DNA from 2 places in the Burkholderia sp. MSh2 genome. Region 2 is predicted to be linked to the other one. Evidence: riboswitches for the same ligand, from Rfam matches in the RefSeq annotation. Region 2 holds a riboswitch; the other holds the start of a gene.
What was found. Region 2 has a riboswitch for thiamine pyrophosphate ahead of thiC (phosphomethylpyrimidine synthase ThiC). Riboswitches for the same ligand answer to the same signal wherever they lie in the genome.

Region 1 (10,857 bases), on a different contig from region 2:
GGCGCACGCCGCCCGCGCAGTTGCACATGACGCTCGCATTCATCGGCGCGATCGAGCGGGATCGTTGCGATGCGCTGGCCGCGCGCCTGCCCGCGCTTGCGGCTGCCTACGCGCTGCCGGTGCTGCCGGTCGAGCGGATCGCGTGGTGGCCGAGCCTGCCGCGCGCGAGGCTGATCGTCGCGGAGCTCGCGGCCGAACCCGCATGCGTGGCGCTGAACGTCGAGCTGGGAGCGCTGCTGGACGAACTCGGCGTACCGGCCGACCGGCGGCCGTTCCGGCCGCACGTGACGCTCGCGCGGCTGCCGCGCGACGCGGTCGGCCAGCCCGCGCACGGCGGTGCGACCGGGCGACCGGTCGCGGTACGCATCGAGGCGCTGACGCTGTTTGAAAGCCGGCTGTCGCAAGAGGGTGTGTCGCATCGGCCGATCGTGTCGGCGCCGATCGGCCCGGCGGCGCGGTGAGCGGCGCGCGCGCCGCATCGCGATGGCCGGGCGCCGCGCGTATCGCGCCGGCACGTCGCAGACGGCGTTGGCGGCGTACGGCCTACCGGCCGTAGCGTGCGAGCGTGAGGCCCGACAGGTCGATCTCCGGCGTGCGCCCCGTGACGAGATCCGCCAGCACCTTGCCCGAACCCATCGACATCGCCCAGCCTGTCGAGCCGTGGCCGACGTTGAGCCAGAGCCCGTCGATCCCGCTCGCGCCGAGCAGCGGCGGCCCGTCGGGCGTCATCGGCCGGCGGCCGGCCCAGAAGCGCGCCGACGCGCGATCGGCCGCATGCGGGAACCAGTCGTCGAGCACCTTCATCAGCGTGTCGAGCGCCTGCCGGCGCAACGTCGCGTGGCGGTTGCCGAGTTCCGCCGTGCCGGCGACGCGCAGCGTCGGGCCGAAGCGCGTGATCGCGGTCTTCAGCGATTCGTCCATCAGCGCGGCGCGCGGCGCCTTTTCGTCGTCGACGACGGCGAGCGTCGCCGAGTAACCCTTCACCGGATACAGCGGCACGTCGATGCCGTGCGGCCGCAGCAGGGCTGCGCTGTCGACGCCGAGCGCGACGACGATCGCGTCGGCGACGAGCCGCGTGTCGCGTTGCTTGCCTTCGGCGCTCGCTGCGCGCGGATCCGGACGGGCCCGACCCAGCGTATCGCCATCCTCGTCGTCGTTACCGACGATCCTCACGCCGTGCACCTGGCCTGCTGCAACATCGAGCGCCTGCACTTCAGTGCGAAACCGGAACGTCACGCCGTTCGCTTCGCACAGCGTCCGCAGTTCCCGTGTAAAGCGTGCGCAGTCGCCGGCTTCGTCGTCGGGCAGGTAGATGCCGCCGACGGGCGCCTGCCGCGCCCAGCGCAAGCCCGGTTCGACCGCCGCGCAGCCGGCTGCGTCGAGTTCACGGAACGCGATGCCGGCGTCGCGCAGCACGTTCAGCGCGGGCTGCGCCATCTCGACGTCGAACGGGCCGCGCAGCAGTTGCAGGTAGCCGCGGCTCGCGCCGTAGTCGAACGGATGCCGGTCGCGAAACGCGTGCAGGCACGCGCGGCTGTAATACGCGATGCGCTGCATCCGCTGCTTGTTCACGCGGAACCGCTCGAATTCGCATTCGCGCAGCCAGCGCGCGATCCAGCGCCACTGCGCGGCGTCGAGCGTTGGCCGGAAGATCAGCGGCGAAGCGGGCCTGAACAGGTACTTGAGGATCTTGCCGGGCATGCCGGGCGCGGCCCACGGCGTCACGTAGCCGGGCGCGATCACGCCCGCGTTGCCGAAGCTCGTCGCCTGTGCGACGTCGGCCTCGCGGTCGATCACGGTAACGTCGCAGCCTGCTTCGCGCAGATGCCAGGCGGTGGTGACGCCGATCACGCCGGCGCCGAGAACGATCACGTGCATGCGGTGTCCGGAGCGACGCGGGCGTTCACGACGCGACGGCCGGCGCGTCGGCGAGCGACTTGCCGCGCGTTTCCGGCAGCACGAGCGCGGCGACGATCACGAGCAGGTAGCCGCCCCCCGCGACGAGGCCGATCGCCTTCACGAGCGACATCGATTGCGACAGCGAGCCCACGAGGATCGGGAAGAACGAGCCGAGCCCGCGGCCGAGGTTGTAGCAGAAGCCCTGGCCCGAACCGCGGATCGGGCCCGGATACAGTTCGGACAGATAGGCGCCCACGCCCGCGAAGATCCCCTGCACGACGATGCCGAGCGGGAAGCCGAGCAGCAGCATCGCGGTATCGGTGATCGGCAGCATCGTGTACGTCATGCCGAGCGAGAACGAGCCGATCGCGAACAGGATGAACGATGCACGGCGGCCGAGCCGGTCGGACAGGATCGCGCCGACCACGTAGCCGACGAACGAGCCGACGATCAGCACGACGAGATAGCTGCTGGTATTGAACACCGACAGGTGCCGGACGGTCTTGAGGTAGGTGGGCAGCCACGTCGTGATCGCGTAGTAGCCGCCGAGCATCCCGGTGCACAGCGCGCTGCCGAACAGCGTCGCGCGCAGGTGCGGCGGCGAGAAGATCTCGAGGAAGTGGCCCGATACGCGGCCTTCGTCGCGCGCGCGGCGGGTGGCCGTGTAGATGTCGGGGTCCGTCACGTTGCGGCGGATGTAGAGGATCCACAGCGCGGGTGCGATGCCGATCCAGAAGCATGCGCGCCACGCGACCTGCTCGGGCAGCAGCGCGAAGAACGCCCAGTACAGGATCGCGGCCGCGGCCCAGCCGAACGACCAGCTGCTCTGCACGGTGCCGACGGCCTTCGCGCGATGCTCGGGCGAGCGGATCGTCTCGGCCATCATGATCGTCACGACCGACCATTCGCCGCCGAAGCCGAACCCCTGCAGCGTGCGCGTCGCGAGGAGCTGCCAGAACGAATGCGTGAAGCCGGACAGGCAGGTGAACAGCGCGAACGTCGCGATCGTCCACTGCAGCACGCGCACGCGGCCGTAGCGGTCGGCGAGGATCCCGGCGACCCAGCCGCCGATTGCCGACGAGATCAGCGAGCTCGTGGCGATCATCCCGGCCTCGCTCTTCGTCATGCCCCAGGCGGCGATCAGCGTCGGAATCAGGAACGAGTAGATCATGAAGTCGAACGCATCGACCGCGTAGCCGCCGAATCCGGCAAACAGCGTCCGGCGCTCGCGCGTCGACAATTCGGTGAACCACTGGAATGCCTGCATGCTTGCTGCCCCCTCTTGTCTCGTCCCCTGGCGCGCCGCCGTGCGGCAGTCATTTTACGGTCGCGAGGCCGCTGGCCAAAAAGCCGATGCGGATTCGCCCGGGAATATGAGGAGCGGGGGCGGGCGGCGCCGCGTCAGAGCGTCAGGCCGCCGTCGACGTGGACGATCTGACCGGTGATCTGCCGCGCGGCGTCCGACAGCAGGAACGCGATCAGCGCGGCGACGTCGTCGGGCTCGGCGATCCGGCCGAGCGGCGTCGCCTGTTCGGCCTGCGCCCACGCGGCGGCGTTGCCGGCGCTCGGCCCGTGGTCCTTGCGCGTGAAACCCGGTGCGACCGCGTTGACGGTGATGCCGTGCCCGGCGAATTCGGCGGCCGCGGAGCGCACGAGCGACTCGAGCGCGGCCTTCGCGGCGGCGGTGGCCGCGAACGGCGCATCGGCGCGGTAGCGGTGCGCGACGAACGAGCTGACCGCGACGATCCGCGGCGCGACCGACGTCTCGAGCAGCGGCCGCGCACGGCCCGCGAGCGCGGAAAACGCGCCGGGCATGGCCGCGAACGCGGACGCGAGCGTGTCGGCGGCAAGGCCGGAAAAGGTCTGCCGTGCGGCGAAGCCCGCGTTGGCGACGAGATGATCGAGCCCGCCGAAGCGGGCGGCGGCGGCGTCGACGAGCGAGGCGGCGACGCCCGGCTCGGCGAGATCGCCGGTAAGCGCGATGCATGCCGCGCCGGCCGCCGTGCACGCGCGCTCGACTTCGGCGAGCCGGGCCCGTGCGGCATCGTCCGCGCCGCGCGCATGCAGCGCCAGCGCGACGCCGGGCGCCGCGAGCCGTCGCGCGAGCGCCGCGCCGATCCCCGAGCCGGCGCCGGTGATCAGCGCGATCCGCACGGGGGGCGCGGCGCGTGCGCTCACGCGGCGACCTTGTCGTCGTCGTTGATGCGTTCGACGTTGATCGTGCCGCCGTGGAACGCGGCCAGCGATTCGCGGTGCGCGATGCTGACGATCGCGGCCCTGGGCAGCCGCTCGGCGAACAGGTGGTAGAGGCGGGCTTCGTTGTCGGCGTCGAGCGCGCTGGTGGCTTCGTCGAGGAACAGGAAGTCGGGCTTGTGCAGCAGCACGCGCGCGCCGGCAAGACGCTGCTGCTCGCCCGGCGACAGCACGCGGGTCCAGTGGGCGGACTCGTCGAGGCGCTCGACGTAATCCTCGAGGCGGCACGCGCGCAGTGCGTCGCGGCAGGCTTCGTCGCTGAATGCGTCGGGCGTCGCCGGGTAGGTGAGCGCGGCCTTCAGCGTGCCGATCGGCAGGTAGCTCGTCTGCGGCACGAACATCATCCGCGCGCCGACTGGCGCGTCGATCGCGCCGTCGCCGAACGGCCACAGGCCCGCGAGCGCGCGCATGAACGTGCTCTTGCCGGAACCCGATTTGCCGATCACGAGCCAGCGCGAGCCGGGCTCGATCGTGACGCTGCCGATGTTCGCGAGCGCGTTGCCGTTCGGCAGCGCGAGCCTGAGCGACGACGTCGACAGCTTCGCGGCGTCGACGTAGTGCAGGTTGATGCCGCCGTGCTCGGTCGCGGGCGACAGGCTTTCCCTCAGGTGCGACGTGCCCATCACGCGCTTGAATTCGCGCAGACGGTTGACGGTGGCGCGCCATTCGACGAGGGTCGAGTAACTGTTGATGAACCACGAGAACGAATCGCTGACGGTGCCGAACGCGGACGAGATCTGCATCAGCACGCCGAACGAGAACGCACCGGCGAAATAACGCGGCGCGGCGACGACGAGCGGGAAGATGATCGCGATCTGCCCGTAGAAGCTCAGCACGAACGTGAGCCGTTTCGTGTACTTCATCACGCGCCACCAGTTGTCGCGGATGCGCATGAAGAGGTTTTGCGCGTTGCCGGTCTCGGTCTTCTCGCCGTCGTAGAACGCGATCTGCTCGGCGTTTTCGCGCACGCGGATCAGCCCGAAGCGGAAATCGGCCTCGACGCGCTGCTGCTGGTAGTTGATCGATACGAGCGGATGGCCGACCTTCTGGATGATCAGCGAGCCGACCACCGCGTACAGCGCGGCCGCCCATACCATGTAGCCCGGAATCGAGATCGGCGTCGCGCCGAGCGTGAACGTCAGCGCGCCGGCGAGCGACCACAGGATCGTGATGAACGACACGAGCGTGACGACCGTCGACAGCAGGTCGAGCGACAGCGCGAGCGTGGTCGTCGCGAACGACTGGAGATCGTCGGTGATCCGCTGGTCGGGGTTGTCGGCGAGCCGGTCGCGCTCGATCCGGTAGAACGCGCGATCGCCGAGCCACTGGCCGAGGAAGCGGTCGGTGAGCCACTGGCGCCAGCGGAAGCCGAGCATCTGCCGCAGGTAGCGGCCGTACACGGCGAGGATGATGAAGGCGAATGCGAGCGCCGAGAACTGCATCAGCAGGTTCGGGAAGTCGTGGACGTCCTTCGACTGCAGCGCGTTGTAGAACTCCGCGTTCCACTTGTTCAGCCGGACGTTGATCCAGACCACGCAGAGGTTGATCGCGATGATCGCGACCATCAGGCCCCACGCGATTTTCCATTCGGACGATATCCAGTAGGGCTTGATGAGGCTCCACGCGGATATCGGGCGCTCGTCCTGCGGCGCGTCGGAGGCGGAGCGGACGGGATCGATCGATTGGGTCATGTGCTTCCTGATGAGTAGCCGGCGCGCGGGCCGGGCGAAGCCGGGCGCGCGCCGCGATACGGCATGCCGGGACGCGGCGCCGACTGACGGCGGGTGTCCGGATGGTCGCCCGCGCGTCTTAAACGGCACTTAAGGGCCGGCGGTGACGCGGCAACCGGCCGCTTGCGGGCATTGTGCCAGAGCGGCGCGGCGCGGCGGCGAATTTGCCGCAAGGGGGACAGTTTGCGGCGCTTTCCGCTTTTATGGTCTAATGGCCGACGACGAAACAGGGGTGCTTCGTGGCGCGGCCGGCAGATGTTCCGGGTAGCGCGGCGAGGCTGAGAAAGACCCTTCGCACCCGATCCGGGTAATACCGGCGAGGGAAGTTTCTGATCCCGCCGGGCCGCGCTGGCTGCCATCCCACATGGTCAGCGCCCGAGTCCCGCCCGGCCGGCCTATGCTGCCGGTTTCGTCCTTTTGGGTACGCGCATTGCGCGTTACGGAAGGAATGATGACCGCACAATCTTCAGTCTTTTGCATGTCTCCCGGCCCGATGCCGGGCGTGTTCGCTCGCGGCGGCGCGTGCGTATCGACGTTCGTCGCGCGCGCTCGCGTGGAGGGCGCACGATGAACGCCCTGGATTCCCGGCCCGATTTCGCGGTGCTCGGCGGCGGCCTCGTCGGTCGTCTGGTCGCGTGGCGGCTTGCGGGCGGCGGGCATCGCGTCGCGCTCTACGAACGCGGCGGCCCGGACGGCGAACAGTCGGCCGCGTGGATCGCGGCCGCGATGCTCGCGCCGCTCGCGGAAGCGGCGAGCGCGGAGCTGCTGATCACCGAGCTCGGCGTCGCGTCGCTCGCGCGCTGGCCGCAGTGGCTCGCGGAACTGCCCGAGCCCGTCTTCTTCCAGCATCACGGCACGCTCGTCGTCTGGCACCACGCCGACCGCGGGGAGGCGCCGCTGTTCGAGCGGCGCGTGCGCGCGAACGCGCCGGCCGACCTGTTCGACGGCGGCTTCGTGTCGCTCGCCGGCGCGCAAGTCGACGCGGCCGAGCCGGCGCTCGCCGGCCGCTTCGCGCGCGGCCTGCTGCTGCCGCGCGAAGGCCAGCTCGACAACCGGCAGGCGCTGCGGGCGCTCGCGGCCGGCCTTGCCGAACGCGGCGTCGAGCTGCACTGGCACGTCGCGATCGACGACGCGCACCTGCCCGCCGCGCATTTCACGATCGATTGCCGCGGGCTCGGCGCGAAACCCGCGCTGCCGGCGCTGCGCGGAATCCGCGGCGAAGTCGCGCGCGTGCATGCGCCCGGCATCGGGCTCACGCGGCCCGTGCGGCTGCTGCATCCGCGCTATCCGCTGTACATCGCGCCGAAGCAGGACGATCTCTATGTGATCGGCGCAACCGAGGTGGAGGGCGAGGACATGTCGCCCGTCAGCGTGCGCTCCGCGCTCGAACTGCTGAGCGCGGCATTCTCCGTGCACCCGGCATTCGGCGAGGCGCGCATCCTCGAACTCAATGCGCAGTGCCGGCCGACGCTGCCCGATCATCGCCCGGCGGTGATCTGGGACGGCGCGTCGACGCTCGCCGTCAACGGCCTGTACCGGCACGGCTTCATGATCGCGCCGGAAGTCGCGCACGCGGCGGCCGCGCTCGCCGAAGCCGCGCTCGGCGGCGCGTTCGGCGACGCCGACGCATTCGCCGCGTGGCGCGACGCCGCGCGCTGGCCGACGCTCCTTCATCACCGCGACGACGCGCGCCAGCCGGCCTGACGCGCGCCGCCACCCGATTCCGACGAAGCCTCATGGATATCCAGATCAACCAACAGACCCTGACGTTGCCCGACGGCGCGACGGTGGCGGACGCGCTCGTCGCGTACGGCGCGCGTCCGCCGTACGCGGTCGCGCTGAACGGCAACTTCGTCGCGCGCACGCAGCATGCGGCGCGCGTGCTCGCGGCGGGCGACAAGCTCGACGTGGTGCACCCCGTCGCGGGCGGCTGAGCGCCGCCGGTTCGTCCCCGCTCTTCCAGGAAAACGACATGACGTCCCCCCTCTCCGCCGACGCGCTGACGCTGTACGGCGAAACCTTCGCAAGCCGCGTGCTGATCGGCACGTCGCGCTATCCGTCGCTGCAGTCGCTGTCCGATTCGATCGAGGCGTCGCGCCCCGGGATGGTGACGGTCGCGCTGCGCCGCCAGATGACGGGCGGCACGGCGGAGGCCGGTTTCTTCGACCTGCTCAAGCGCCACGCGGTGCCGTTGCTGCCGAACACGGCCGGCTGCCAGACCGTCGCCGAAGCCGTGACGACCGCGCACATGGCGCGGGAGGTGTTCGGCACCGACTGGATCAAGCTCGAACTGATCGGCGACGACTACACGCTGCAGCCCGACCCGATCGGGCTGATCGAAGCCGCCACGCTGCTGGTCAAGGACGGTTTCAAGGTGCTGCCTTACTGCACCGAGGATCTGGTGATCGGCCGGCGCCTGCTCGACGTCGGCTGCGAGGCGCTGATGCCGTGGGGCGCGCCGATCGGCACGGGCAAGGGGGTCGTGAATCCGTACGGCCTGCGCGTGCTGCGCGAGCGGCTGCCCGACGTGCCGCTGATCATCGACGCGGGGCTCGGCGTGCCGTCGCACGCGTGCCAGGTGATGGAGTGGGGTTTCGACGGCGTGCTGCTGAATACGGCAGTCTCGCAGGCCACCCACCCCGAGATCATGGCGCGCGCATTTGCGCAGGGCGTCGAGGCCGGCCGCGCCGCGTATCTCGCCGGCCCGATGGACACGCGCGAGACCGCGCACGCGAGCACGCCGGTCGTCGGGATGCCGTTCTGGCACCAGGACGGAGGTGGTGTATGAGCGCGCGCTTCGCCGATGCATTCTGGCCGCCGGCCGACGAACTGGCCGAAGCGGCCGAGCAGATTCGCGCGCGGCTTGGCGACTGGCCGGGCGATGCGGCGCCGTGGCGGCTCTGCGTGGCGGTGCCGGGCGCGCCGGCCCAAGGCGACGTGCTGATCGTGTCGGCGGGCGATCACGACGCGCGGGCGCGTGCGTCGGCCGTTTCGCGGCCCGCGGCGCCGGATGCGGTTGCGATCGAATTCGATGAGCGGGGCGCGGTGCTGCACGCGGCGGGCGCGCGCTACGCGCTCGAAGCCGCGCATCCGCTCGCGGACGACTGGATCGCGGCGCTCGCCGCGTTTCTGGATTGCGGTTTCGCGCCGGTCGACGCGCTGGTGCTCGCGCTGGCGTGGCGCGACGGCGACGAGGCGCGGGCCGCCGATGCGTGGCCGGTCGACGCCGCGCGGTTCCCGCGCGCCGCCGGCCTGCCGGCCGCCCCCGAACCGGCGTTCGCGCCGTGCCCGGCGCAACTCGGCCTCTATCCGGTCGTGCCGGACGCCGAATGGGTCGAGCGCGTGCTCGATTGCGGCGCGCGGACCGTGCAGCTGCGCGTGAAAGGCGCGCCGCCGGACGCGTTGCGCCGGGAAATCGCACGGGCGGTCGCGGCCGGGCGCCGCTATCCCGATGCGCGCGTGTTCATCAACGATCATTGGCAGATCGCTGCAGATGAAGGCGCGTACGGCGTTCATCTCGGCCAGGAAGACCTCGAAACGGCCGATCTGGCCGCGATTGCGCGCGCGGGCCTGCGGCTCGGACTTTCGAGCCATGGTTATTACGAAATGTTGCGGGCATTGCACGCGCGCCCGAGCTACCTCGCGCTCGGTCCCGTGTTCGCGACCGCGACCAAGGCGGTCGCCGCGCCGCCGCAGGGCCTCGCCCGGATTGCCCGCTACGTGCGCTTCGCGGGCACGCAGGTGCCGCTTGTCGCGATCGGCGGGGTGGGGCTCGACGCGCTGCCGGCCGTGCTGGCGACGGGCGTCGGCAGCGTGGCGGTGGTCAGCGCGATCACGGGCGCGAGCGATTACCGGGCGGCGATTGCAGCGTTGCAGCACTGTTTTTCCGGACCATTTGACAATCATTGACCGCGGGGTCCGAAACGGCGTCACGACATCATTCCAAGGCAGGCCCTATAATTCGGCGTTCTGCGTAAAAGGACTGCCAGCTCCGTGAGCCCCACTCCTACCGAGACCCTGCTGGAACTTCGCGACGTCGACTTTGGCTACGGCGACCGCCTCGTCCTGTCCGACCTGAACCTGCGCTTCGGGCGTGGGCAGGTCGTCGCGGTCATGGGCGGGTCGGGTTGCGGCAAGACGACCGTGCTGCGCCTGATCGGCGGCCTCGTGCGCGCGCGCCGCGGCCAGGTGCTGTTCGACGGCGCCGATGTCGGCGCGCAAACGCGCGACGGCCTGTACGCGCTGCGCCGCAAGATGGGCATGCTGTTTCAGTTCGGCGCGTTGTTCACCGACATGTCGGTGTTCGAGAACGTCGCGTTCTCGTTGCGCGAGCATACCGACCTGCCCGAAGACCTGATCCGCGACCTCGTGCTGATGAAGCTCAACGCGGTCGGGCTGCGCGGCGCGCGGGACCTGATGCCGTCGGAGGTGTCGGGCGGGATGGCACGCCGCATCGCGCTCGCGCGCGCGATCGCGCTCGATCCGCAGCTCATCATGTACGACGAGCCGTTCGCGGGCCTCGATCCGATCTCGCTCGGCATCACCGCGAACCTGATCCGCACGCTGAACCAGGCGCTGGGCGCCACGTCGATCCTCGTCACGCACGACGTGCCCGAGTCGTTCGCGATCGCCGACTACGTGTATTTCCTGGCCAACGGCGGCGTGCTCGCGCAGGGCACGCCCGACGAGCTGCGGGCGTCGACCGATCCGAGCGTGCGGCAGTTCATCGACGGCGCGCCGGACGGCCCGTTCAAATTTCATTACACGAGCCCGCCGCTTGCAGCGGATTTCGGGCTCGGCGGAGGGCGCGCATGATCAGCGCGATCGGACGTTACGTCATCGGCGGCCTCGAGCGCGCGGGCTACGGCTCGCGGCTGTTCGTGCGTCTCGTGCTGGAATTCTTCCCGCTGCTGCGCCGGCCGCGGCTCGTCACGAAGCAGATCCACTTCCTCGGCAACTATTCGTTCGTGATCAT
Region 2 (10,857 bases):
TCGCCAGCTCGCGGCGCAGGTCGAGTTCGAGCGATGTCCGGTCGAGCGTCCAGCGCGAGCCGTCGCGCGTGTTTTCGGATTCCGACATGATGCGTTCCTTCACCCGGGGTTGACCGGTCAGCGCCCGCGCAGCATCGCGAGCAGCGAGCGCGGCACCCGCAGCGCCATCGCGACGTGCACGACGAAGAACGCGACGAGCAGCGACATCGCCCAGAAATGCACGACCCGCGCGTTGTCGTAGCCGCCGAACAGTTCGCGCAGCAGCGGGAATTGCACGGACTTCCAGATCGTGAGCCCCGACAGCACCAGCACGACGAGATCGACGATGGCGGTCAGGTACGCGGCGCGCTGCACCGCGTTGTAGACGCCCGGATCGTCGTGCGACAGCCGCCCGCCGAGCGCGGCGCGCAGGTCGCGCCACACCGAGGCCGGCGTGACGGGCAGCATCTTGCGCGCGAAGCGGCCCGTCGCGATCGACATCGCGAGATAGAAGACCCCGTTGCCGACCAGCAGCCACATCGCCGCGAAATGCCATTGCAGCGCGCCGCCAAGCCAGCCGCCGAGCGTGAGGCCGGGAGGAAACGCAAACGGCGGATAGAGCGGCGACGCATCGTAGATGCGCCAGCCGGACAGCGCCATCAGGATCGCCGCGAGCGCGTTCAGCCAGTGGCTCGCGCGCACCCACGGCGGATGGATCGGGCGCGCGGGCGGCGTGGCGGCCGCGCGCCCGCCAGCGGGTACGGGTTGCATGATCGAGACTCCCGGAATGCGTCGCCGGGACGCCGTGCGGGCGGCCGCCGTGCGACGCACGCGCCGGCCGCGCCGCGTCCGCCCTCGTCAGTTCGACGGCGCCATCTTGTCGCCCGACGCCTTGCCCATCGCGTCGTGCGCCATCGCGTCCTTCTTCATCGCGTGCTTCTTCATGCCGCCCTTCTTCATCGCGTCATGGCCCATCGCATCCTTCGACATCGCGTCCTTCGACATCGACGAACCTTGCTGCGACATCGCGTCGTTCTGCGCATACGCGCCGGTGGCGATCGAGGCGAAAGCGGCGACGCAGGCGGCGATCAGTACTTTTTTCATCACATCTCTCCCGAACATGGGTTTAAGGAGCCGAATAGACGGACGACGCCACCGGAAATGACAGCCGCCGCGAAAAGTTTTTTCCGGACCGCGCGAAGGCGCGCCATGCTGCGCCGCTTCCGCACCGCCGGCCGAACCGCGGGCCGTGCGGCAGCGATGCGCGCCGGCGTTTCGACGGGCCGTCGTGCCGCCCGCGATGCTGCGGCCGCACCGGGGCAACCGATCCGCCCCCGGTTGAAACCGCCGCGAAGCCGGTGTATCGTGTGCGCTGCTAACGCGGGGGTCCTGCAATGCGCTCGGTCAAACAACCGGCATTGCGGGTGAGAAATACCCTTTGAACCTGATCTGGATAATGCCAGCGCAGGGAAGCGTACGGATTTCGCCGCCATCCCTCTGACGAAATCCGCCGCCTCACCAAGCCTCGTCTCCTGCTTAGCTCGAGCCCCACATTCGTCAAGGGCTCCGGGCAAGCGCCGAAGCGCCTGCCCGGCGCTCATACAGGAGATTGCATGAACGCCAATCCGAAGTTTCTGTCCGCCGACGCCCACGTCGACGCCGCCGCGGTCGCGCCGCTGCCCAATTCGCGCAAGGTCTATGTGACCGGCTCGCAGCCCGACATCCGCGTGCCGATGCGCGAGATCACGCAGTCGGACACGCCGACCGGCTTCGGCGGCGAGAAGAACCCGCCGATCTACGTGTACGACACGTCGGGCCCGTACACCGACCCGGACGCGCAGATCGACATCCGCGCGGGCCTGCCGGCGCTGCGCCAGCGCTGGATCGACACCCGCGGCGACACCGAGGCGCTGCCGGGCCTGTCGAGCCGGTACGGCCTCGAGCGCGCGGCCGATCCGGCCACCGCCGAGCTGCGTTTCCCGGGCCTGCACCGCAACCCGCGCCGCGCGCAAGCCGGCAAGAACGTCACGCAGATGCACTACGCGCGCCAGGGCATCGTCACGCCGGAGATGGAATACATCGCGATCCGCGAGAACCAGCGCCGCGCCGAATACCTGGAAAGCCTGAAGGCCAGCGGCCCGAACGGCGCGAAGCTGGCCGCGATGATGGGCCGCCAGCACCCGGGCCAGGCATTCGGTGCAAGCGCGTTCGGCGCGAACGCCCCGGCCGAGATCACGCCGGAATTCGTGCGCTCGGAAGTGGCGTGCGGCCGCGCGATCATCCCCGCGAACATCAACCACCCGGAATCGGAGCCGATGATCATCGGCCGCAACTTCCTCGTGAAGATCAACGCGAACATCGGCAACTCGGCCGTGACGTCGTCGATCGGCGAGGAAGTCGACAAGATGACGTGGGCCATCCGCTGGGGCGGCGACACGGTGATGGACCTGTCGACCGGCAAGCACATCCATGAAACGCGCGAGTGGATCATCCGCAACAGCCCGGTGCCGATCGGCACGGTGCCGATCTACCAGGCGCTGGAAAAGGTCAACGGCAAGGCCGAGGACCTGACCTGGGAAATCTTCCGCGACACGCTGATCGAGCAGGCCGAGCAAGGCGTCGACTACTTCACGATCCACGCGGGCGTGCGCCTGCAGTACGTGCCGCTCACCGCGAACCGGATGACGGGCATCGTGTCGCGCGGCGGCTCGATCATGGCGAAGTGGTGCCTCGCGCATCACAAGGAAAGCTTCCTGTACGAACACTTCGAAGAGATCTGCGAGATCATGAAGGCGTACGACGTCAGCTTCTCGCTCGGCGACGGCCTGCGCCCCGGCTCGATCTACGACGCGAACGACGAAGCGCAGCTCGGCGAGCTGAAGACGCTCGGCGAACTCACGCAGATCGCGTGGAAGCACGACGTGCAGGTGATGATCGAAGGCCCCGGCCACGTGCCGATGCAGCTGATCAAGGAGAACATGGATCTCCAGCTCGACTGGTGCAAGGAAGCGCCGTTCTACACGCTCGGGCCGCTGACCACCGACATCGCGCCGGGTTACGACCACATCACGTCGGGCATCGGCGCCGCGATGATCGGCTGGTTCGGCACCGCGATGCTGTGCTACGTGACGCCGAAGGAACACCTGGGCCTGCCGAACAAGGACGACGTGAAGGAAGGCATCATCACGTACAAGCTCGCCGCGCACGCCGCCGACCTCGCCAAGGGCCACCCGGGCGCGCAGGTGCGCGACAACGCGCTGTCGAAGGCGCGCTTCGAGTTCCGCTGGGAAGACCAGTTCAACATCGGTCTCGATCCGGACAAGGCGCGCGAATTCCACGACGAAACGCTGCCCAAGGATTCGGCGAAGGTCGCGCACTTCTGCTCGATGTGCGGCCCGCACTTCTGCTCGATGAAGATCACGCAGGACGTGCGCGAGTTCGCGGCGCAACAGGGCGTGTCGGAAACCGACGCGCTGAAGAAGGGGATGGAAGTCAAGGCGGTCGAGTTCGTCAAGACCGGCGCCGAGATCTATCACCGCCAGTAAGCGAACGTTGCGATCCGCACCGGATCGCCGCGCGCTGCACGAAGCCCGCTTTCGAGCGGGCTTTTTTGCGCATGCCGCGCGCCGGCCGGCCGGCTGGAAACAATTGATTACGAAACCGCGCGAGCCTTAACAAGTCCTTACAGCAGCGCCGCGGCACGCCGCGTAGATTGGATTCGTGCGTGGCCGCCAGCCGGTCGCGCACCCTCCCCGTTCACTACCGCAAGGACAACGATCATGAATGCGATTCGGCGTATTGGGGCATGCGCGCTCGTCGTCGCAACGGTGGCCGGCCTGTCGGCCTGCGACTCGATGACGACGCGCCAGCGCGACACGGCCATCGGCGCGGGTATCGGCGGCGTCGCCGGCGCGGCAATCGGCGGCAGCGCGCTGTCGACGCTGGGCGGCGCGGCGGCCGGCGGCATCATCGGCAACCAGGTCGGCAAGTAAGCGGCGCGCCGCGGCTTTTCGGCCGGACGGCGTTTCCGCGGCGCGGCGGCGCCGTTTTCGCATGCGGCGCCGCAACGTGGCCCGCAGCGGGCGCGGAAACGATCCGTTACCGTTTGGCACACCGTGTCATCGGGGCGCGGCCTAAGCTTGGGGTGTGTTCACGCCCTGAGCATCGGCCGATTGCCGGCTCCGCCGGAGAAACATCATGAACAGGACCTTCGTCGCCGCGGCGCTCGCCGGTGCGACACTCGCCGGCTGCTACTACCCGTACGGCTACTATCCTGGCGGCTATTACACGGCGGCGCCCGTGGCGGCGCCCGTCTACGTCGATCCAGGCCCCGCTTACTACTATCCGGCGCCGGCCTACGTGCCCGCGTACGGCGGCTACTGGGGACCGTCGGTCTCGCTCGATTTCGGCTTCGGCGGACGCGGCGGCTGGCGTCATCACTGATCGCGTGCGACTGCCTGCCCCCGATCGCAGCGGGCCGGCAACCGGCAAACTTCCCGTTTCTTGTCGTTTCATCCAAACCTGAAACGACGGCGTGCCGGCGGGGTGTAAGATGCCCTCCATCCCTTCCCCCCGCCCTCACGATCGATGTCGCCCAAGAACGCCCTGCTGCTGACCGTGCTCGCCGCCCTGTGGGGCGCGTCGTTCCTGTTTATCCGGATCGGCGTCGTCGATCTGGGCGTCGCGCCGCTGATGGCGCTGCGGGTCGGCATCGGCGCGCTGTTCCTCGCCGGCTTCGCGCTGACCCGCTTCAAACCCGCCGACCTCGGCGCCGAGCTGCGCCGTCGCGCATGGCCGCTGTTCGTCGTCGGCGCGCTGAACTCGGGCATCCCGTTCTGCCTGTTCGCGTTTGCCGAACTGACGCTGTCGGCCGGCGTGACGTCGGTGATCAATGCGACGACGCCGCTCTGGGGCGCGCTCGTCGCCTACCTGTGGCTGAAGGACAAGCTGTCGCTGCCGCGCGCGCTCGGCCTCGTGATCGGTTTCGCCGGCGTGCTCACGCTCGTCTGGAACCAGGTCGCGACCGCGCACGGCGACACCGGTGCCACGGCCACCGCGCTCGCCGCCGCCGCCGCACTCGGCGCGACGCTGCTGTACGGCATCGCGGCCAATTACACGAAGCGCAAGCTGAGCGGCGTCGATCCGCTCGTCAACGCGACCGGCAGCATGATCGGCTCCACCGTGCTGCTGCTGCCGTTCGCGATCGCCACCTGGCCGGCGGCGCCGGTGAGCGCGCACGCATGGGGCTCGGTGCTCGCCCTCGGCGTTGCGTGCACGGGCATCGCGTATTTCATCTACTTCTACCTGATCGCGCACGTCGGCCCCGCCCGCGCGATTACCGTGACGTTCGTGATTCCCGTGTTCGGACTGCTGTGGGGCGCGCTGTTCCTCGGCGAACACGTGTCGGCCGTGATGATCGAAGGCTGCGCGATCGTGCTCGTCGGCACCGCGCTCGCCACCGGCGCGATCAGGCGGATTCCCGGCCTGCGGCCGCGCAGCAACGGAGCGGCCTGACGACGATCCGGAGGCGCGCACCGCCGTCGCGCGTGAAGCGAGACGCGGCGGCCGTGCGCCGCTTCCCCGGCGCGCCGCCGGCATTCATCAGACGGCGTCCTGTCCGGGCGGCCTTCGCGGCAGCCGGAATATCCCGCCTCGCGCTCCGCCCACGCCGTGACACCATGGGCTCACGTGCGGCGACGCCCTCCGCTTCGCGGCGCGCACGCGCGCGGCCGGCCGCAGCCCGCACTGCAGCCCGTCTGGAGTTTCCCTGATACGCGAGCCGCCGCATTCCCGCTACACTGCGAACACTTACCCGCAGAAGGCGGTCACGATGTGCCTCGTCCTTTCGCGTCCGCCGGCGCGTGCGACTGCTTCGGCACGGCGGCGCGCTGTCGCCCCGCCGTTCGCGCCAGGGCGCCGTTGACATGAAGACCGCCCGCGACCTCTCGCTCGACTCCCTGCTCGAACGCCTCACGCCGACGCCAGGCGGCTGGATCGCCACCTATCGCACCACGACGCTGCGCAGCGTGTTCCAGCCGGTACTGTCGATCACGCACAAGCGGGTCGTCGGCTACGAGGCGCTGCTGCGCGTCGTCGATGCGAACGGCACGCTGATCTCGCCCGCCGCGCTGTTCGACAAGACCCGCGCCGACGCCGACGCGCTGCTGCTCGACCGGCTCGCGCGCTGCCTGCACACGGCCAACTTCGTCGCGCAGGGCATCGGCGACGGCTGGCTGTTCCTGAACGTGACGCCGCGCGTGCTCGATTCGGGCCTGGTGCAGCGCGAATTCGTCGAGGCGCTGTGCCGGCATTTCACGCTGCCGCCGAACCGCATCGTGCTGGAGGTCGTCGAGCAACCGGCGCGCGACGAAGCCGCGCTCGCCCGCACGATCGACATGATCCAGCATCGCGACTTCCTGATCGCGATCGACGATTTCGGCACGGGATTCTCGAACTTCGACCGCGTGTGGCGCACGCGGCCCGACATCGTCAAGCTCGACCGCTCGCTCGTCGAGCGCTCGACCGGGTCGACCGACGATCGCCGCATCATGCACCACCTCGTGTCGATGCTGCATCAGGCCGGCGCGATGGTGCTCGCCGAGGGCGTCGAAAGCGACGACGCACTGCAGGCGCTGATGGAAGCCGATATCGATTTCGTGCAGGGTTTCCAGTTCGGCCAGCCCGATGCATCGATCGCGCACGCGAGCGCGGCCGCCCCCGCGATGCTCGACGCCGCGTGGCAACGCTTCATCGCCCGCCGGCACACGCCGGTCGCCGCCGAGCAGCCGGGCTTCGACGCGATCGAGCGGCTGGTGCTCACCGGCGCGGCCGCGTTTTCCGCGAGCGGCAACCTGCAGGACGCCGCGCAACGCGTGTTCGCGGTGCCGGCCGCGCGCCGCGTGTTCGTCACCGACGAAACCGGCGAGCAGTTCCTGCCGTCGATCGGCGCGCACACCGACGACGGCCAGTCGGCTGCCACCCGGCTTGCGCCGCTGTTTCCGGAAACCCACAGCAACTGGTCGCGGCGCCCGTACTTCCAGCGCGCGATCGCCGCGCCCGGGCGCGTCGCGCTGATGGGCCCGCATTTCTCGCTGACCGAAGGCCGCGACTGCTACACGGCCGCCGTCGCGATCCGCGCGCAGAGCCGGCTCGTCGTGTTCTGCGTCGACTTCGTGCTCGACAGCGCCGGAACCGTGATGCGATAGCCGGCGCGGCGGCGGGCGACCAGGCGGCCGGCACGCCTGCCGCCTGCCGCCGGTTGCGGTTGCGGTTGCGCCTCCGTTCGTCAGTCGTCCACCCGCCCTCTTCCCGACTTCACCGCGCTGCGGCGCGACTTGTGCTCGAGCCGCCGTTCCTTCGATGCGCGCGTCGGCCGCGTGGCGACCCGCGCGCGCGGCGTGAACGCGACGCTGCCGATCAGCGTATCGAGCCGCTCCAGCGCGGCTTCGCGGTTCTTCTCCTGGGTGCGATATTCCTGCGACTTGATCACCACGACGCCGTCGCGCGTAATGCGCTGGTCGGACAGCGCGAGCAGCCGCTCCTTGATGACGGGTGGCAGCGACGACGCACGGATATCGAAGCGCAGGTGGATCGCGCTCGAGACCTTGTTCACGTTCTGCCCGCCCGCACCCTGTGCGCGCACGGCCGTCCATTCGACGTCGGCCGGATCGAGCGTATAGCGGATCATCATCGCGACACCTCCATGCGATGCCGGGCGAGCGCTTCGTCGACCCGGGCCGCGAGCCCGGAATCGCGCTGCGTGCGCGTCGCGACCGCTTGCGCCAGCACGCGCCGCGGCCCGATCACCTGCACGCGCGTGCGGGCTCGCGTGACGGCCGTGTACACGAGTTCGCGCGTGAGCACCCGGCTGAACGAGGCCGGCAACACGAGCGCGGCTTCGTCGAATTCCGAGCCCTGCGACTTGTGGACCGTCAGCGCGAACGCGGTTTCGTGCGGCGGCAGCGCGGCCGGCGACACCGCGCGCGCGGTGCCGTCCGCACGCCTGAACCACACGCGCAGCACACCGTGCGCGTCGGGCAACGCGATGCCGATATCGCCGTTGAACAACCCGAGCGCATAGTCGTTGCGGGTCACCATGATCGGCCGCCCGGCAAACCAGTGCGCGCCGACCGCCAGCGGCACGCGCGCCGCATGCCGCACATGCGCGGCCACGAGCGCATTGACGTGCTCCGCGCCGCGCGAGCCGTTGCGGGTCGCGCACAGGATCCGGAACCGGTTGAGCGCATCGAACAGCGGCAGCGGATCAGGCGCCGGCGCGGCCAGCGCGTCGCGCAACGCATCGAGGTAAGCGCCGAACCGGCGCGCAAGCCGCTCGACCGTCGACGATGCGAGCGTATCGCCTGCATCGTCGTGGAACGACGCGGCAGCCGCGTCGTCCGCGGGAAGCGCATCGAGTGCGGCCTGCACGTCGCCGCGGCGGATCGCGAGCGACAGCCGCCCGATCGGCGAATCGAGACCGAAGCGGTAATTGCGCTCGAGCCAGACGACGCAGTCCGCGAGCGGCGCTGGCGCGGAGGCAGGCACTTGCGTGGCGGAAGCGGCGGCAGCGGCGGCAGGGTCGCCCGGCCAGGCCGACGCGACCGACGCAAGCGCCGCGTCGCCTGCGTCGAACGGCGGCAGCTCGACGGTATCGAGCCACGCGAGTTCGTCGGCCCCGATCCACGCGGAGTCGTCGCCCGCGACGCCCGCTCCAGCCGCCTCGCCGGTTTCGGCCGGCATCGGGCCGGCGGCCGGCGGCGCCCCCGCTTCGGCCGAGGATGCTTCGTCATCCTGCGGCTCGTCGTCGAACAGCGATGCCTGTCGCGCATCGGCTTTCGGCCGCGCCGCCCGTTTGCGAACGGCTGCGACGGCAACGGCGGATGCCGGCGGAGATGCCGGGGCACGGGCCGCGGCTGCAACCGGATTCGCCGCCGGAACCGCGGCGGTTGCCGTTTCGTCCGGCACCGGCAACGCCGCGACGAACGCCGCCTCGTCGATGCCGAGCGCCTGCGCGATGCGCGTGCGCGCCGCGGCGGTAAACGCCGGCCGCGCGCTCAGCTCCGCGAACACGGCGCCCGCCTCGACCGCGGCCAGTTGATCCTTGTCGCCGAGCAGCACGAGCCGGGCGCCCGGTGCGAGCGCGTCGAGCAGATGCGCGGCGAGCGCGACGTCGATCATCGACGCCTCGTCGACGACGATCAGGTCGTACGGCAGCGGATTGTCGCGATGATGCCGGAAGCCGGCCGCCCCGCCGCCGCCCAGCAGCCGATGCAGCGTGTACGACGTGTCGGGCAGGTGCGCCGCGAGTTCGGGCGGCAGGTCGCCGGCCCGCGCATGCAGCGCTTCCTGCATCCGCTGCGCGGCCTTGCCGGTCGGCGCGGCCAGTGCGATGCGCAAACCCGGGTGAGCATCGAGCAGGCACGCCAGCACGCCGACGACGGTCGTCGTCTTGCCCGTGCCGGGGCCGCCGCTGACGATCGTCACGCGCCCCGTCAGCGCCACGATCGCCGCGACGCGCTGCCAGTCGACCTCGCCGGTCGCGGGCCCGAAGTAGCGCGCGAGGCTGTCGCGCAACCGGTCGGGCGACAGGCCGCCGTCCGGCGCCGCCGCCCCGGCCTGCGCCACGAGCGCATCGGCCAGGCGCCGCTCGTAGTCGAAATAGCGCGACAGGTACAGGTGGTCGTGCCGGTCGACGATCAGCGGCCGCTCGTCGCCGCGCGCGAGCGTGCCGAACGCGACCACGCCGCTCGCGGCAAGCGCCGCGCGCACGTCGTCGAGCGGCGCTTCGTAGCGCTGCGCGAGCGCGCCGAGCGCGACGCAGACGTGACCGCCGGCGGTCGCGCGGCTCGTTGCGAACGCGGCGCGCGCCGCCCAGCGCGCGGACGCGGCCGGCGCGCCGGCGCGGCGCGCGAGGTCGCCGATGCGACGTGCAAAGCCTTCCGCGAGCGCGATGCCGAAATCGGCCGGTTCGGGCAGCCGTGCAACGAGGCCGCCGGTAAATTCGAGCGTGTCGTCGGATGCGTTCATGCGCGGCCCCCTTCCATCATCCGGTCGAGTGCGTCGACGAGTTCGCGCGCGGGCCGCCGCGCATGCACGCCGGCCGGCTCGCCGCCGCTGCGCCAGTCGGGCCGCACGCCGCGCACGAACAGGTACAGGTAGCCCGCGATGTGCGTGTCGTAATCGTAGTCGGGAAGCCGCCCGCGCAGGTAGCGATGCAGCGCGACCGTATAGAGCAGCGCCTGCAGGTGATAGGCGTGGTCGGCCATCGCGACGTCGAGCGCGCGCGGGCCGTAGGCATCCGGCGTCGTGCCGAGATGGTTCGACTTCCAGTCGACGATCCAGAAGCGGCCGTCGTGTTCGACGATCATGTCGATGAAACCCTTGATGAAACCGGCGAGCGTGCCCGCCTCGAGTGCAACGTCCGGGTAGCCGTGCGCGACCAGCAGCCGGCGCAGCGCCGTCAGGTCGAGCGCCGGCGCCGGGAACAGGAAACCCATTTCGTCGAGCCGCTTCGCGGGATCGAGATCGGCGAGCCGCATGCCCGGCACGAGCTCGGTGCGCACGACATCGCCGACCAGCCGCGCCATCATGGCCGGCAGGCGCGGCGCGAGTTCGGGCTCGGCCTCGACCGGCCGGTCGTGCAGCGCGCCGAGCGCGGCCGCGTGCCACGAGTCGGGCTGCGTGAACCGGCTCAGTTCGAACAGGCGGTGCAGGCACTCGCCCGCCGCCGCGCCGCGCGGGAACACGAGGATGTCGTCGTCCGGCGGTTCGGGCGCCACCGTGTCGGCCAGCAGCGACGCGCCATCGGGCGTCACCTCGGCGAGCGCATCGTGATCGGGCCGCAGTTCGTCGTCCGGCACGGCCGCGACGCCCGCCTCC

Region 1: linked by a shared signal. The riboswitch ahead of GQ57_RS20255 (FAD-dependent oxidoreductase) and the one ahead of thiC (phosphomethylpyrimidine synthase ThiC) in region 2 are both predicted to bind thiamine pyrophosphate.

What each region holds. Positions count from the first base shown of each region.
Region 1 is NZ_JPGM01000031.1:28,039-38,895, reverse strand. Features, by position in the region: gene thpR (RNA 2',3'-cyclic phosphodiesterase) at 1-461, shown strand, start outside; gene GQ57_RS20275 (D-amino acid dehydrogenase) at 544-1,878, opposite strand; gene GQ57_RS20270 (MFS transporter) at 1,904-3,166, opposite strand; gene GQ57_RS20265 (SDR family NAD(P)-dependent oxidoreductase) at 3,301-4,077, opposite strand; gene GQ57_RS20260 (ABC transporter ATP-binding protein/permease) at 4,074-5,843, opposite strand; TPP riboswitch at 6,101-6,224, shown strand; gene GQ57_RS20255 (FAD-dependent oxidoreductase) at 6,450-7,586, shown strand; gene thiS (sulfur carrier protein ThiS) at 7,619-7,816, shown strand; gene GQ57_RS20245 (thiazole synthase) at 7,855-8,670, shown strand; gene thiE (thiamine phosphate synthase) at 8,667-9,791, shown strand; gene GQ57_RS20235 (ABC transporter ATP-binding protein) at 9,876-10,697, shown strand; gene mlaE (lipid asymmetry maintenance ABC transporter permease subunit MlaE) at 10,694-10,857, shown strand, end outside.
Region 2 is NZ_JPGM01000014.1:31,186-42,042, reverse strand. Features, by position in the region: gene GQ57_RS10735 (molybdopterin-dependent oxidoreductase) at 1-88, opposite strand, end outside; gene GQ57_RS10730 (cytochrome b/b6 domain-containing protein) at 118-750, opposite strand; gene GQ57_RS10725 (pentapeptide MXKDX repeat protein) at 838-1,083, opposite strand; TPP riboswitch at 1,352-1,468, shown strand; gene thiC (phosphomethylpyrimidine synthase ThiC) at 1,593-3,524, shown strand; gene GQ57_RS10715 (glycine zipper 2TM domain-containing protein) at 3,759-3,971, shown strand; gene GQ57_RS10710 (hypothetical protein) at 4,177-4,422, shown strand; gene GQ57_RS10705 (DMT family transporter) at 4,567-5,493, shown strand; gene GQ57_RS10700 (sensor domain-containing phosphodiesterase) at 5,904-7,184, shown strand; gene arfB (alternative ribosome rescue aminoacyl-tRNA hydrolase ArfB) at 7,265-7,669, opposite strand; gene GQ57_RS10690 (AAA family ATPase) at 7,666-10,005, opposite strand; gene recB (exodeoxyribonuclease V subunit beta) at 10,002-10,857, opposite strand, start outside.